2 regions of the Streptomyces sp. NPDC056600 genome follow, and region 1 is predicted to be linked to the other one. Evidence: riboswitches for the same ligand, from Rfam matches in the RefSeq annotation. Region 1 holds a riboswitch; the other holds the start of a gene.
What was found. A riboswitch is a leader RNA that binds a small molecule or an ion and turns the genes downstream of it on or off. The one in region 1 is predicted to bind cobalamin.
Positions count from the first base shown of each region.

Region 2: it holds a riboswitch for cobalamin, as region 1 does, so the genes downstream of both, ACFRAV_RS08040 (energy-coupling factor ABC transporter permease) here and ACFRAV_RS18360 (VWA domain-containing protein) in region 1, are expected to answer to the same signal.

Region 1 is NZ_JBHTVQ010000034.1:26,186-33,917, reverse strand. Features, by position in the region: partial or broken gene ACFRAV_RS18370 (cobyrinate a,c-diamide synthase) at 1-165, opposite strand, end outside; gene cobO (cob(I)yrinic acid a,c-diamide adenosyltransferase) at 231-845, opposite strand; gene ACFRAV_RS18360 (VWA domain-containing protein) at 845-2,962, opposite strand; cobalamin riboswitch at 3,005-3,151, opposite strand; gene cbiE (precorrin-6y C5,15-methyltransferase (decarboxylating) subunit CbiE) at 3,184-4,449, shown strand; gene cobM (precorrin-4 C(11)-methyltransferase) at 4,421-5,188, opposite strand; gene ACFRAV_RS18345 (precorrin-2 C(20)-methyltransferase) at 5,185-6,762, opposite strand; gene ACFRAV_RS18340 (precorrin-8X methylmutase) at 6,759-7,451, opposite strand; gene ACFRAV_RS18335 (hypothetical protein) at 7,448-7,732, opposite strand, start outside.
Region 2 is NZ_JBHTVQ010000010.1:57,918-65,649, reverse strand. Features, by position in the region: gene ACFRAV_RS08060 (ATP-binding protein) at 1-455, shown strand, start outside; gene ACFRAV_RS08055 (energy-coupling factor ABC transporter ATP-binding protein) at 540-1,370, opposite strand; gene cbiQ (cobalt ECF transporter T component CbiQ) at 1,478-2,230, opposite strand; gene ACFRAV_RS08045 (energy-coupling factor ABC transporter substrate-binding protein) at 2,236-2,724, opposite strand; gene ACFRAV_RS08040 (energy-coupling factor ABC transporter permease) at 2,721-3,497, opposite strand; cobalamin riboswitch at 3,527-3,713, opposite strand; gene ACFRAV_RS08035 (GNAT family N-acetyltransferase) at 3,818-4,366, opposite strand; gene ACFRAV_RS08030 (potassium channel family protein) at 4,556-5,263, opposite strand; gene ACFRAV_RS08025 (TrkH family potassium uptake protein) at 5,256-6,575, opposite strand; gene ACFRAV_RS08020 (hypothetical protein) at 6,826-6,987, opposite strand; gene ACFRAV_RS08015 (hypothetical protein) at 7,067-7,678, opposite strand.

The DNA.
Region 1 (7,732 bases):
GAGGTTGCGGCCGGGGCGGCCGGTGGCGAGGGCGTGGTAGCCGGGGTCGATGTAGTCGGGGCCGGTCTTGTGACCGCTGACGGTGTGACCTGCGGCGCGCAGCGCGGCCATCAGGCCGGTGGCGACGGTGGTCTTGCCCTGGCCGGTCATCGGGGCGGCGATCATGATCCGGGGCAGCGGCGCGGGGCCGGCCCCGCGCGGGGCCGGCGAGGGCCCGGGCCGGGCGTGCGTCACCATTCGATGCCTCGCTGGCCCTTCTGCCCCGCGTCCATGGGGTGCTTGACCTTGGTCATCTCGGTGACCAGGTCGGCGGCCTCGAGCAGTCGCGGGGCGGCCCGGCGTCCGGTGATCACCACGTGCTGGCGGCCGGGGCGCTCGCGCAGGGCGGTGACGACGTCCTCGACGTCGATCCAGCCCCAGGCGAGGGGGTAGGTGAACTCGTCGAGGACCAGCAGGTCGTGGGTCTGCTCGGCCAGGCGCCGCTTGATCTCGGCCCAGCCTTCGGCGGCGGCCGTGGCGTGGTCCTCGGTGTCGCCGTGCTTGCGTGTCCAGGACCAGCCGGATCCCATCTTGTGCCACTCGACGGGACCGCCCTCGCCGGTCTCCTCGTGGAGGCGGCCCAGGCGCTCCAGGACCGTCTGCTCGCCGATGCGCCACTTGGCGGACTTGACGAACTGGAAGACCCCGATGTTCCAGCCCTGGTTCCAGCCGCGCAGGGCGAGGCCGAAGGCGGCGGTGGACTTGCCCTTGCCGTCGCCGGTGTGGACGATCAGGAGGGGCTTGTTGCGGCGCTGGCGGGTGGTGAGTCCGTCGTCGGGCACGACGGTCGGCTGTCCCTGGGGCATCAGGCGGCCCTCTCTCGGACGGCGGTGCTCAGCGCGTCGGCGCTGACCTCGCGGACGGGCAGGTGGTCGGCGTGCAGGCGGGCGGCCAGGCCGGCGGCCAGGCCGAGCCGCAGGGGTCCGGACTCGCTGTCGACCACCACGGTGCTGACGCCGAGGGAGGCGACCTGGTCGGCGGCCCGCAGCGAGCGGGCGACGGCGTCCTTGCCGCCGGTGGCGCGGCCGTCGGTGACGACGACCAGCAGGGGACGCAGCCGCGGGTGGCGCCGGCGTTCGCGGGCGACGACGCGGGCGGCCTCCAGCAGTCCCTCGGCGAGGGGGGTGCGGCCGCCGGCCGGGAGGTCGTCGAGGCGGGCGGCGGCGATGTCCACCGAGTGGGTGGGGGGCAGGGAGAGTTCGGCGGCCTGCCCGCGGAAGGTGATCAGGCCGACCTTGTCGCGGCGGCGGTAGGCGTCGAGGAGCAGGGAGAGGACGGCGGTCTTGACCTGGCTCATGCGCTTGCGGGCCGCCATGGAGCCGGAGGCGTCGACGCAGAAGAGGATCAGGTTGGCCTCGCGGCCCTCCCGGACGGCGGTGCGCAGGTCCTCGCCGCGCAGCCGCAGCGGGCCGTCGGCGCGGCCGGTCCGGGTGCGGGCCGCCGCCGCGCGCACCGTCTCGACCAGGTGGAGGGAGCCTCCGGCGTCCTGGCCGGGCCGGGTGACGCCGACCCGGCGGCCCCGGCTTCCCAGGGCGCGGCTGCGGCGGCCGTCGGTGCCCTCGCCGGTGCCCCGCACGGTGAACAGGCGGGGGCGGTAGGGGGCGGTGGCCTTGACGGTGGTGTCCTGCGCGGTTCCGCGGGCGGGGGGTGAGGCGGGGAGCCGGTCGGCGTCCGCGTCGGGGGCGTCGTGCGGTCCGGCAGCGGGCACCGGGGCCTCCGGGGTGGCGCCGTCGGGGGCCTGACCGCCTTCGGCGCCGCCTCCTGTCTCCCCCGGGTCGCGCGGGTCGGGTGCGTCCTCCCCGGGTCCGTCTTCGCCGGGCCCCTCGTCGCCCGACCCGTCCGGGCCGTCGTCGGCCGGGGGCTGTGAGGGCGGCGGGTCCGGCGGCAGCTCGTCGTCGCCCAGGATCCGGTCGAGCAGTTCCTCGTCGAGCCCGGGCGCGTCGAAGGGGTTGCGGCGGCGCCGGTGCGGCAGGGCGAGCCGGGCGGCGCGGCGGATGTCCGCGCGGGTCACGGTGGTCCGGCCGGCCCAGGCCGCGTGGGCCACGGCGGTGCGGGCGGTGACGATGTCGGCGCGCAGCCCGTCGACGTCGAACGCGGCGCATATCTCGGCGATCTTGGTGAGCGCGGTGTCCGGGAGGAGGACCCGGCCGAGCCGTTCGCGGGCCGCGGCCACCCGGGCCGCCAGGGCGTCCTCGGCAGGGCGGTGGCGGGCCGCGAAACCGGCCGGGTCGGCGTCGTAGGCCATCCGCCGGCGCACCACCTCGGCGCGCGGCGCGGGGTCGCGGGGCGCGGCGACCTCGACGGTGAGGCCGAACCGGTCGAGGAGCTGCGGCCGCAGCTCGCCCTCCTCGGGGTTCATGGTGCCGATGAGCAGGAACCGGGCGGCGTGCTCCACGGAGAAACCGTCGCGCTCGACGGTGACCCGCCCGGTGGCGGCGGCGTCCAGCAGCAGGTCGACCAGGTGGTCGGGGAGGAGGTTGACCTCGTCGGCGTACAGGATGCCGCGGTGGGCGCGGGCCAGCAGGCCGGGCTCGTACGCCACCTTGCCGTGCGCGAGGGCCTTCTCCAGGTGCAGGGAGCCGAGGACGCGGTCCTCGGTGGCGCCGACGGGGAGTTCGACGAGCCGCACCGGGCGGCTCTCCACCGGGGCGCCCGCCGCGAAGGGGCCGTCCGGCGAGGCGTCGTCGGGGTCGGCGGGGTCCGTGGAGAAACGGTCCTCGGGGTGGACGTCCACGGGCGGCAGCAGGGCGGCCAGCGCGCGGGCGGCGGTCGACTTGGCGGTGCCCTTCTCGCCGCGGACCAGGACGCCGCCGATCGCGGGCGAGATGCCGGTCAGGACCAGGGAGAGGCCGAGGTCGTCGAGTTCGCCGGCGTCGCAGCCGACGATCGCGGAAAAGGGGTAGTGCGAACGCACCAATGGCATGTGAGGCTCCCGCTCGTTTCGCCATCCGTATGGGGGCGGGCGCGAGGCCGGTCTTCGGACTTGCCGAGTCCTCGTGAGCGAGGCTCGGTTCACCGCAGCGGGCCTGTGCCGGAATCTCACCGGGCTTCCCAGATTCTCCCCGTCGGCCGTCCTCACCGTTTCCGATGGCTGGGCCGTAGGGGCACCTCGTGCCTGTGAGGGACCACGATAGCGTCACCGGCATGACGATCGGCACGCCCCCTCCCCCCGCCAGCACGAACACCGCCTCCCGGGCCGCCGTTTCCCGGATCACCGTCGTCGGCGTGACCGCCGACGGCTGGCCCTCGCTGCCCGAGCGGCTGCGGCGCACGGTGCTGGAGGCGGAGGTGGTACTGGGCGGGCGACGGCATCTGGCGATGCTGCCGGAGGTGACCGGGCAGCGGCGTGAGGCGTGGCCGTCGCCGCTGCGCGAGGGCCTGCCCCCGCTGCTGGCGTCGCTGGGCGGGGCGCGGGTGGTGGCGCTGGCCTCGGGCGATCCGCTGGTGTCCGGTATCGGCTCAACGCTCGTCGATCTGCTCGGAGTCGGCAGGGTGCACGTCGAACCGGCGGTTTCCTCGGTGGCGTTGGCGCGGGCCCGCATGGGATGGCCGTCGGAGCGGTGCGCCGTGGTAACCCTGGTGGGCCGTGATCCGCGGTTGCTGCTGCGGGAGTTGGCGCCCGGGCACCGGGTGCTGGTGCTGTCCTCCGACGCCGGGACCCCGGCCGCGGTGGCGGCGCTGCTGGCGGGCGCGGGGTACGGGCGGAGCGTGATGACGGTGCTCGGCGACCTGGGCGCGGACCGGGAGTCGCGGCTGTCGGGCACGGCCGACGACTGGCTGGCCTCGCCGCCCGGCGAGGCGCCGGCCCTGAACGTGCTGGCGCTGGAGCTGGCGGGGCCGCCCGCCCACGGTCTGGTGGCGGGGCTGCCGGACGACGCGTTCGAGAACGACGGCCAGCTGACCCGGCGTGACCTTCGGGCCTCGGCGTTGGCACGGCTGGCGCCCGCGCCGGGACAGCACCTGTGGGACGTGGGCGCGGGCGCCGGATCGGTGGGCATCGAGTGGATGCGGGCGCACCCGACCTGTGCGACCACCGCCGTGGAGGCGAACGCCGGGCGCGCCGCCCGCGTCGCCCGCAACGCGGGCCGGCTGGGCGTGCCGGGGCTGCGGGTGGTGACCGGGCGCGCCCCGGACGCGCTGGCCGGACTGCCGTCGCCGGAGGCGGTGTTCATCGGTGGCGGGGCCACCCGGCCGGGCGTCCTGGAGGCGTGTCTGGGGGCGCTGCGGCCGGGCGGCCGGCTGGTCGTGCACGGGGTGACGCTGGAGACGGAGACGCTGCTCGCGGACGCCTACCGCCGCCACGGCGGGGAGTTGACCCGCCTGGCGGTGGAGACGACGGCGCCCATCGGTTCGTTCACCGGATGGACGCCGGCGCGGACGGTCACCCAGTGGAGCCTGACGGTGGGCTGAGGCGGGGGCGGGCCGGGTCGTAGAGGAACGACTCGCCGCCGGGGGCCGGGTCGAGCGCCCGGCCCACCAGGATGACGGCGGCCTGCCGCAGGCCGGCCGTCTCCACCGCGTCGGCGATGTCCGCGACGGTGCCGCGCAGCACCGATTCCTGCGGCTGGCTGGCCCGGTGGACGACCACCACCGGACAGTCGGCGCCGTACTCGGGCGCCAGCTCCTCCATCAGTTCGCGGATCCGGGTGATGGCCAGGTGCAGCACCAGGGTGGCCCGGGTGGCGGCGAACGCGGCCAGCGACTCGGTCGCGGGCATCGCGGTCGACCGGGCCCGGGTGCGGGTGAGGACCACGGACTGGGCGAGCAGCGGGACGGTCAGCTCCCGCCCCGCCACGGCCGCGGCGGCGGCGTAGGCGGGGACGCCGGGGGTGACGTCCCAGGGGACGCCGTGGGCGTCCAGGCGGCGGGTCTGCTCGGCGAGGGCCGAGTACAGCGAGGGATCGCCCGAGGTCAGGCGTACGACCTCCTGGCCCTGCCGGTGGGCGTCGACCAGGTGCTCGGTGATCCGGTCCAGGTCGAGCCGCTGGGTGTCGACCAGTTCGGCGCCGGGCGCGCAGTGGTCGAGCACCAGCGGGTCGAGGTAGGTGCCGGGGTAGAGCACCGTTCCGGCCGCGGCGAGCAGTCGCACCGCCCGGACGGTGAGCAGGTCCGCGGCGCCGGGGCCGGCGCCGACGAAGTGGACGGTCACGGCTTCACCCACCTCGGTGTCCAGACCCGGCCCGACGCCGAGACGCGGGTGCCGGAGGCGCCGACGATCAGCAGGCAGCGCATGTCGATGGTCGCGGGGTCGAGTTCGCCGAGCGTGGTGACGGTCAGCGACTCGCCGGGCCGTCCGACGCCGCGGCCGACCACGACGACGGTCTCCGGCGCGCGGTGTTCCAGCAGGACGCGGCGCGCGGTGGCGATCTGTTCCGTGCGGGAGCGGGAGGCGGGGTTGTACACGGCCAGCGCCAGGTCGGCCTCGGCGACGGCGCGCAGGCGGCGTTCGACGACGTCCCACGGCTTGAGCCGGTCGGAGAGGCTGACGACCGCGAAGTCGCCGCCGACGGGCGCGCCGGCCCGTGCGGCGACGGCCTGGACGGCGCTGACGCCGGGCAGCACCCGCACCGGCACGTGTCGCAGGTCCGGGTCCTCGGCGGCCTCGAAGACGGCGGTGGCCATGCCGAAGACCCCGGCGTCCCCGCCGGAGACCACCGCGACGCGCTCGCCCCGTGCGGCCAGCTCCAGGGCCAGGCGGGCACGTTCGAGCTCCACGGTGTTACCGGAGGCGTGTCTGGTCAGGCCGGGTCGCTGGGGGACCCGGTCGACGTAGGGGCCGTAGCCGACGACGTGGTCGACCTCGGAGAGCGCGGCGGACGCCTCGGGGGTCAGCCAGGCATCGGGGCCGGGGCCCAGGCCGACGACCAGCAGCTCGGCCGCCGAGGCCGCCGTGATCGCCGGGGTCGCCGCGATCGCCGAGTCCGGCCTGGCGGAGACGGTACCGCGCGGCGCGGATCCCGTGAGGGCCCTGGCCTGCTCCCCGGGGGTGCGTGAACGGGCCCCGTTGCGGCTGTCGCCGGTGACGAGGATCAGCGAGAAGTACGGCACGGTGGACGGGTCCACCTCGGCGACGGGCAGGCGCCGTTCGCCCTCCATGGAGGCGCGTTCGACATAGACCGCGTGGTCGAGCCGCCCCGCCGCCTCCAGCGCGCGGCGCACGGCCGGGAAGGTGCGTCCCAGCTTCATCACGACGGCGGCGTCGGTGTCGGCGAGCCGGCGGGCGAGCTCCGGTTCGGGCAGGGTGCCCGGGAGCACGGTGAGCACGTCGGTCTGCCGGGAGAGCGGGGCCGCGGCGGTGGCCGCGGCGGCGGCGAACGCCGGGACGCCGGGCACGATCTGTGTCTCGAACCGCTCGGCGAGCCGGTCGTGCATGTACATGTACGACCCGTAGAACAGCGGGTCGCCCTCGGAGAGCAGCACGACGTCGCGTCCGGCCTCGAGGTGGGCGGCGAGCCGGGCGGCGGACTCCTCGTAGAAGTCGGCCAGGGCTCCCGTGTAACCCCCGGGGTGGTCGGTGGCGCCGGTGGTGACCGGATAGGTCAGCCGCTCCTCGACCGCGGTGTCCGGGATGAGCGAGGCCGCGATGCGGCGGGCGTTGGACTCCTTGCCGCGGCCCGCGTGGTAGGCGACCACGTCGGCGGAGGCGATCAGCCGGGCCGCCTTGAGGGTGATCAGTTCGGGGTCGCCGGGGCCGACGCCGACTCCGTGGAAACGTCCGGTCACTCCTCCTCCTTGGCGAGTGCGTTGAGGGCCGACGACGTCATGGCGGAGCCGCCGCGGCGGCCGTGGACGGTGACGTACGGGATGTCGATGCCGTGGGTTCCGGCGAGTTCGGTGAGGGCCTGCTTGGACTCGGCGGCGCCGATGAAGCCGACCGGGCAGCCCACGATCGCCGCGGGGCGGGGCGCCCCGTCGACGAGCATCTCCAGCAGGTGGAACAGGGCGGTGGGGGCGTTGCCGACGGCGACCACGGCGCCCTCCATCAGCGGTTCCCAGAGGGAGACGGCCGCGGCGGTGCGGGTGGTGCCCCAGCGGCGGGCGAGAGCGGGCACCCGCTCGTCGCCGAGCAGGCAGAGGACATCGTTGTCGCGTGGGAGTCTGCCGCGGGTGACTCCGGTGGCGACCATGGTGACGTCGCAGAGGATGGGCGCGCCCGAGCGCAGGGCGGTGCGCGCGGCGGGCACCAGTCCGGGGTGGATCACCAGGTCGTCGGCGAGGTCGACCTGGCCGGCGCCGTGGATCATCCGCACGGCGAGCCGTTCCGCCTCGGCGGGGACGTGGTCCAGGCGGGCCTCGCGGCGGATGGTGGCGAAGGAGTCGATGTAGATGGCCGGGCCGTCGGCGAGGTAGTCGTAGTGCCGGTCGGGCCTGCGGGGCTCGGCGGGGCGCCCGGATGCGGTGGTGGCGCTCATGCGGCGGCTCCCGGGACGATCACACCGCGCCAGGGGGTGACGGTGAGTTCGGTGGCGCCCGCCGCGTGGGCCTCGTCGACGAGCCGGGCGACGTCCTCGGAGCCGAGCCCCGAGTCGGGGACGGGCACGTGCCGTCCCCCCTCGGGCAGCGGGCCCGGTGGCAGGGGTGGTTCGGGGCTCGGAAGTCCTGGGTCCGGGGCGGCCGACTCGCCGAGCGGTTCGGGCAGTTCGACGATGTGCCAGGGGGCGGCGGGGCCGATACCCCGGGCGTCCATGAAGCG
Region 2 (7,732 bases), on a different contig from region 1:
GCGTGCCCGAGCGGCACGCGCCGGCGGCCGGGGGTCCCGGGTGTGCCGAACCCCTCGTGTTCGCCTCCCAGTTCAGGTCCTCGCCCCGCGGGGCCCGGCAGGCCCGGCACTGCGCTGTGCGCCGGCTGGCCGAGTGGGGGTTCCCACCGACCTCCGACCTGTCCTGCGCGGTCGCCCTGCTGGTCGGTGAGCTGGCCGCCAACGCGGTGCGCCACGGGCGGGTGCCGGGGCGGGACTTCGCGCTCCGCCTCGTCGTCGACGAACTCGGCGGCCTCGCCCGCGTCGAGGTGATCGACGCCTCCGAGACCCCGCCGCCCTCCGTCGCCGCGCAGGCCGCGCCGGAGGACGAGTCGGGGCGAGGGCTCCTCCTGGTCGACGCGCTGGCCGTCCGCTGGGGCTCGCAGCCCCGGCAGCCGATCGGCAAGATCGTCTGGGCGGAGATCAAGACCGGCTGAGCCGACTGGGCGGGGAGGGCGGGGACTTGGGGCCCGCATCGAGGGCGGGACCGGGAGCCGCGGGGCCGGGGGCGGGAGGTTGGGCTACGTCCGGTCTCCCTCCGCCGCCCAGCGGGCCAGCTCCTCCGCGGTGCGCGGGACGAAGCCCGCGCCCGCCCCGCCGCCGCGTCCGCGCAGTGCCGCCCCGACCGCGACGCCCCACGGTATCCGCAGGCCCGCCTCCCGCAGCGCCTCCGCCCGCGCCAGCAACTCCTCGGCGGGTCCCACCCGCGCGCCCGCCGGGGTCAGCAGCGCGACGTCGTCCGCCCACCGCAGCGCCAGGTCCACGTCGTGGGTGGCCATCATCACCGTGGTCCCCCCGCGCCGCAGCGACTCCAGCGTCGCGAGGAGCCGCTCCTGCCCGTCGGGGTCCAGCCCCGCCGTCGGCTCGTCGAGCACGAGGACCCGCGGCCGCATGGCCACCGCCCCCGCGACGGCCGCCCGTTTCCGCTGCCCGTAGGACAGCAGGTGCGTGGGGCGGTCGCCCAGCCCGGTGATGTCCAGCGCCGCGAGCGCCTCGTCGACCCGCGCCCGGACCTCCGCCTCCGGCAGCCCCAGGTTCAGGGGCCCGAACGAGACGTCCTGCGCGACCGACGCCGCGAACAGCTGGTCGTCCGGGTCCTGCACGACGAGCTGCACGGTGGACCGCAGCCGGGTCAGCCCGGCGCGGTCGTACGACACCGGCCCGCCCTCCAGTTCCACCCGGCCGGAGCGCGGCCGCAGCCCGCCGCTCAGCAGCCGCATCAGCGTCGTCTTCCCGCTGCCGTTGCGCCCGAGGAGGGCCAGGGCGCGGCCCTCGCGGACCTCGAAGCCCAGGCCGTCGAGCACGCGGGGGCCGTCCTCGTACCCGAAGGACACGTCCCGCAGGGCGACCAGTGGCGCGGCCGTGACGTCCGCTCCCGCCGCGACGTCTGCCGGGCCCCCCGCCCCCGCGGCCGCGTCCTCCGTGCTCGCCCCGTCCCCGGGTGTTCCGCTCGTCCCGTTCACGACAGACGTCCTTCCAGCACGGCGTCGAGCACGACGATCACGGTCAGCAGCGCGACACTCGCGCCGACGAAGCCCCCGGAAACCCGGGTGGGCGGGACCAGGACCCGCAGCGTCCCGTCGTACCCCCGTCCGGCGAGGCCGCTCTGCAGCCGGCCCGCCCGGTCGAAGGCCCGCACGAAGGCGGTGGCCCCCAGACCGCCCAGCGAGCGCCAGGCCGCGGCCCTGGTCCGCTGCCCGAGCCGCGCCGCCTGCGCCTGCCGGACCTGTCGCACCGAGTCGAGCAGCAGGAACGCCATCCGGTACGTCACCACCGCCACGTCCACCACCGCCGCCGGCACCCCCGCCCGCACCAGGCGGGGCAAGAGGTCCGACATCGGCGTGGTGAACGCGAACACCAGCACCCCCAGCGAGGCCGCCGAACTCCGCAACAGGAGCTCACCGGCCCGCAGCGCCCCGTCGGGCGCCGGGCCCAGCACCGCGCCGTCCGGCCCGCCGACCCGCACCAGCAGCGTCGCCGCGCCGGTGACGCAGAACCCGAGCGGCGCGCGGTACGCCCGCCACAGCCGCCCGGCCGGCACCCGCGCGGGTCCCAGCAGCACCACCAGGGCGGTGACCAGCACCAGCAGGGCGCCCGGCCACGGCGGCAGCACGACGGCGAGCAGCGTGAGCCCGAACCCGAGCACCGCCTTGTCCACAGGATGACGGCGGCGCCAGCAACTGCCGTGCGCCGCCGCGTCGATCGACAGCACAGGCGTCAAACCCGCCTGGTCGCGGCGTCGTTCCGGCCGTCGTGGGTGACGGCTCCGGCACCGGTGCCGGCGTCCGCGTCCACGGTGCCGGCGTCGACGGGGGCGGCGATGGCGTCCGCGTCCACGGAGGCGGCCGGAGCGGCCACCTCACCGGCGGCAGCCGTGCCCGCCGGGGTACTCGCGGCCGCGGCCGCCCGGGCTTCGCCCTGCCGACGCCCGCGCCACAGGCCCAGGCAGTAGGAGACGACTCCCGCCCCCACCGCCGCCTGCAGCGCGAACAGCCCCGACTCGATCTCGCCGGACGGCGGTTCGTACACCGGCGAGAACCAGGGGCGGTAGTCCGGGTCGATCTCCTGGATCGCCACCTCCGCCTCGGCGTCGGCCCCGGTGAACGGCTCGGGCTTGTGGTCGCCCATGCCGAGGACCACCGGCAACACCGCCATGGCGGCCACGGTCAGCACCAGCAGCAGGTTGATCCGCAGGTTCCGGCTCATCGCGACACCGCCCCGGTGCTCGTGCCCGCGTCGGTGTTCGTGCCCGCGCCGGTGCCCGCGCCGGTGCCCGCGGCGGTGTTCGTGCCAGCCCCGGTCCGGGCCTTGCCGAGCCCGGCGGTCCGCAGGCCCAGCCGGGCCAGCTCACCCGCGCTCGACTGCGCCAGCAGCCGCACCACCAGCACGGTGAGCAGCCCCTCGCTGACCGCCAGCGGGATCTGCGTGATCGCGAAGATGGACCCGAACTTGCCCAGCGCGCCCGCGAATCCGCCCACCGGGTCGGGGAAGGCCAGCGCCAGCTGCACGCTGGTCACGCAGTACGTGCTGAGGTCGGCGACGAACGCCGCGCAGAACACCGCCACCGCGAGCCGCGCCCCGCACCGCAGGGCCAGCCGGTACACGCCGTACCCCGCCCAGGGGCCGACCACGGCCATCGAGAAGACGTTGGCGCCGAGTGTGGTGAGCCCGCCGTGGGCGAGCAACAGCGCCTGGAACAACAACGTGACGGTGCCGAGCACCGCCATCACAGGGGGCCGGAACAGCACCGCCCCCAGCCCGCTCCCCGTGGGGTGCGAGCAACTACCGGTCACCGACGGCAACTTGAGTGCCGACAGGACGAACATGAACGCGCCCGAAGCTCCCAGGAGCAGTGTGCTCTCGGGATGTTCCCTCACCTCACGGGTGAGTTGACGAACTCCGTGGACGACAAACGGCGCAGACGCGGCAACCCAGGCGATCGCGTGCGCCGGAGGAAGAAACCCCTCGGCTATGTGCATGGCTCAGCAGACCCTCTCCAGCACCTCGTGGATGGACGACGCGCCTTGGCCGGTCTCCTGGCTGACGGGTACCACACGCCCGTGCTCCGCCTTCCCGGGTCCGTGAGGACCCAGTGGCTGCCCGCGAGGGCCGGAGCCGGACTTCCCGATCACAGTGGCGAGGGCCGCACCGGCATCACACCGGATTTCCCGTTCACCAAGACCTTGTGACAGTAATCCGGCATCCCGCCCACTGACAAGCGAGCCCGATCCGGCCACCGGCGTCCGCGACCACCCGACGCGCCCCGCACCGCAGGCGCCGCAAGGGCCGAGGGGCGGGTTCAGTCCTTCCCGCGGTCGAGCCCCCAGGTCTGCAGGACGAAGGGCCGTCCCTTCTCCTCACCCTCGATCAGGGGCACGTCCAGCAGGCGGAATCCGGCCCTGGTGGCGACGCCGACGCTCGCCGCGTTCTCCGCCTCCAGCTCGAGGATCACCTGCTCCGCCCCCAGCTCCTCGAAGGCGTACGCCGCCATCACCCGCACCGCCCGGGCCGCCAGCCCCTGCCCGCGGTGCGCCGGTCCCACCGCGTAGCCGATCTCCACGCCCTCCGGAGCCCGGCGCAGCATCACCTCGCCGAGCGGGGCCCCGCCGTCCAGCGTGATGGCGAGCAGGATGGTCGTCCCCTCGGCCCGCAGCTCACGGGTGCGCACCAGCCGTGCGCGCGAGGCCGACTCGTCGAAGGGGGAGACGATGGGCGTCCAGTAGGCGATGTCCGGGTGGTCGAACAACGCCGGCATCGCTGCCAGGTCGTCCTCCGTCCAGTCCCGGAGGACCAGACCCTCCCCGGTCAGTTCCATCCGCTCGGGAAAGGGCGACGCGTGATGACTCATGCGGGGGTGACCTCCTGGCCTGGCCGGAAACACACGGTGGCACCGGCGCCGGGTGCGCGAGTGCCGCGGAGGGTGCGCGGTGCACGGTGCACGTCCTCGTGGTGCATTCCATCCTCCATCCCGACCGGATGTCAGTCCGATTTTCGCCGGGCGACTCTACTGGCGGCGACCCTCATCCCCCGGGGTCTCTCACCGGAGCTCGCTGAAGCGTTCCGTCTCCCGGGTGCCGCCGGCGACGATGATCGTGTCCCCCGGTCCCAGGACCGTCGCCGGCGTCGCGTACGTGAAGGCCTCGCCCGGACGCTTGACGGCGACGACGGTCAGCCCGAAGCGGGAGCGGATGTCGCTCTCGCCCAGGGGGACGCCGACGATCCCGGCCGGCGGATTCGTCTTGACCATGGCGAAGCCCTCCTCCCACTCGATGTAGTCGAGCATGCGGCCGCGGACCAGGTGGGCGACCCGCTGCCCCATGTCGTGCTCGGGCAGGACGACGTGGTGGACGCCGAGCTGGGAGAGGATCCGGCCGTGCTCCTCGCTGGTCGCCTTGGCCCAGACGTGCTTGATGCCGAAGGAGACCAGCAGCGAGGCCGTGAGGATGCTCGCCTCCAGGTTGGAGCCGATGGCGACGACGGCCCGGTCGAAGTCCTGCACGCCCAGTTGCCGCAGCGCGTCCTCCTTGGTGGAGTCCGCCCGCACGGTGTGGGTGAGGACCCCGGACAGCGCCTGCACGACGTCCTGACCGGCGTCGATGCCCAGCACCTCGGTGTCCGCCTCGACCAGCGCCTTCGCGACGGCACGGCCGAACCGGCCGAGGCCGACGACCACCACGGCGTCCCGGTGGCCGGCCCGCTGCCTGCGCTGCCTGCGCTGTCTGCTGGGGATGAACTTCCTAGCCAATGACGGGACGCTCCTCGGGAAGGTCGTACAGGCGGACGCGATGGCGCAGGGCGAGCGCGGACGCGACGGTGATCGGCCCGAGCCGCCCGACGAACATCAGCACCACCAGCAGCAGTTGGAGGCCGACGGGCAGACGCGCGGTGATGCCGGTGGACATCCCGGTGGTGGAGAAGGCGGAGACGACCTCGAACAGCGACCGGTCGAGGCCGTGCTCGGCGAAGACCATGAAGGCCATCGTGGAGACGACGACCGCGGCCACCGACAGCAGTGCCACGGTCAGCGCCTGGCGCAGCAGCGGCGCGGACAGGCGGCGGTCGAAGACGTTCACCGAGCTCTCCCCGCGGATCTCCGTGTACAGCACGAAGAACAGCACCGCGAAGGTGGTGACCTTGATGCCGCCGGCCGTGCCCGCGCTGGACCCGCCGACGAACATCAGCACGTCCATGCCGAGCCAGCTCACCGGGCGCAGCGCGGCCAGGTCGACGCTGTTGAACCCCGCGGTGCGGGGGATGACACCCTGGAAGAACCCGGCCAGCAGCTTCCCGGGGACGTCCAGCGGGCCCAGCGTCGCCGGGTTGGACCACTCCGCCGCGGTGACGAAGGCGCAGCCGCCGACCAGGAAGACGCCGGTGCCGCAGAGCGCGATTTTCGTGTGCGCCGACCAGGTGCGGGGCCGGCGGAACCGGCGGCGCAGCTCGAACAGCACGGGGAAGCCGAGCCCGCCGGTGATGATCGCCAGCGCGACGGGCACGCAGATCCACGGGTCGGTGACGAAGGACATCAGGCTGTCGGAGTACAGCGCGAAGCCGGCGTTGTTGAACGCGGAGACGCCGTGGAACACCCCCAGCCACACCGCCCGCGGCCACGGCTCGTCGTAGCCGGTCGCGAACCGCAGCGTCAGCGCCAGCGCGGTCACCGCCTCGACGGCCAGGGAGGCCTTCACCACGCCGGTCACCACCGCGCGGATGTCCCCGAGCCCCAGCGTCTTGGTCTCCGTCGCCGCGGTCATCCGCGCGCGCAGGCCCATCCGGTGCGAGACCAGCAGGACCAGCACGGACGCCGACGTCATGATCCCGAAGCCGCCGACCTGCACGAGCCCGAGGATCACCACGTGCCCGAAGCCGCTCCAGTACGAGGCAGTGTCCACCACGACCAGGCCGGTCACGCACACCGTGGACGTCGCGGTGAACAGTGCCTCCAGCAGCCCGGCGCCACCCGGTCCCGCCTTGGCGGCAGGCAGCATCAGCAGCCCCGTGCCCGCCGCGACGGCCGCGGCGAAGCCGGCGACCACCACCTGCGCGGGGTGCCGCAGCCGCGGCCGCAGCCCGCGCCGCGGACCGGGCCCCCGCCGGGGCCGCCACCGTGATCCCGCCGGCCCTCCCGGTAGGTCCTGCCCGCCCGGCCCGGCCGTCGGGACGGGCGCCGCGACTCTTCTCACCCGCCGACGGTAGGCACACCTCCCCGGCCCCCTCGCGCCGGATCCTGCCGTCTGCCGCGCCGGTTCCCCCGACCGGGGGTCCCGCCCGGTCCGGAAGGGGCCCGCCCGGCCCGGCAGGGTCACGTCACCGAGCGGCCGGACGGGCCCGCTCGCGGTCCTCGCGGTCCTCGCGGTCCTCGCGGTCCTCGCGGTCCTCGCGGTCCTCGCGGTCCTCGCGGTCCTCGCGGTCCTCGCGGTCCTCGCGGGCGGAGCGGGGACGGATGTCAGCGGCCCGCCTGCTGCTCACCCGGACGTCACGCCCGCACCCCCGACCGCACGGAGGGCTGCCCCCACCACACCGGCGGCCCGGCCCCGGGGCGAGGCCGTCAGCAGACCTCGCCGACCTGGTCGGCGAACTCGTCGACGCTCATCGCCCGGCCCGCGGCCCAGACCTGCCCGGGGCGAAGGGACGCCAGGTCGTCGGCGGTGAAGGCGCCGTCGCCGTAGTACTCCCCGTCGTACGAGTAGAAGGAGAGCGAGTACGTCCGCCCGGGCAGGAGCTCCCGCCCACCACCTCCCTCCACCAGCCAGGAGTCCGGCGGGGAGAGCACGGGGATGACGGCCCGCCCGCGATGCGTCATCCCCCGCGGCACCTCCCAACCGCCGTCCTCCACGGACGCACGGTCCTGGCCAGCACCTTCCGCCCCGGCGTCGTCCCCACCGGCGCTTTCCGTCCCGGCGTCGTCCGGCCCGGCACTGTCCTCGCCGGCACCCTCCGTTCCGGCGTCGTCCGTCCCGGCACCGGTCGACCCGGACGGCCAACTCTCCAGCCGCATGGCCGTAATGGGCTCGCTCCCGTCGTCGCACGGCTGCAGCACGGCCACCGGCCGCCCGTCCTCCCGGTTCGTCACCGCGACCAGCGTCAGGTGGGCGGGAGTGCACCCGCTCACCAAGCCGAGCCCCAGCACCAGACACACCACCGCACGCGTACGTCTCATCGCGGTCCCCCTCCGCCGTGAACGCCTCGCTCCCAGGCTCGCCCCGCCCCCGCC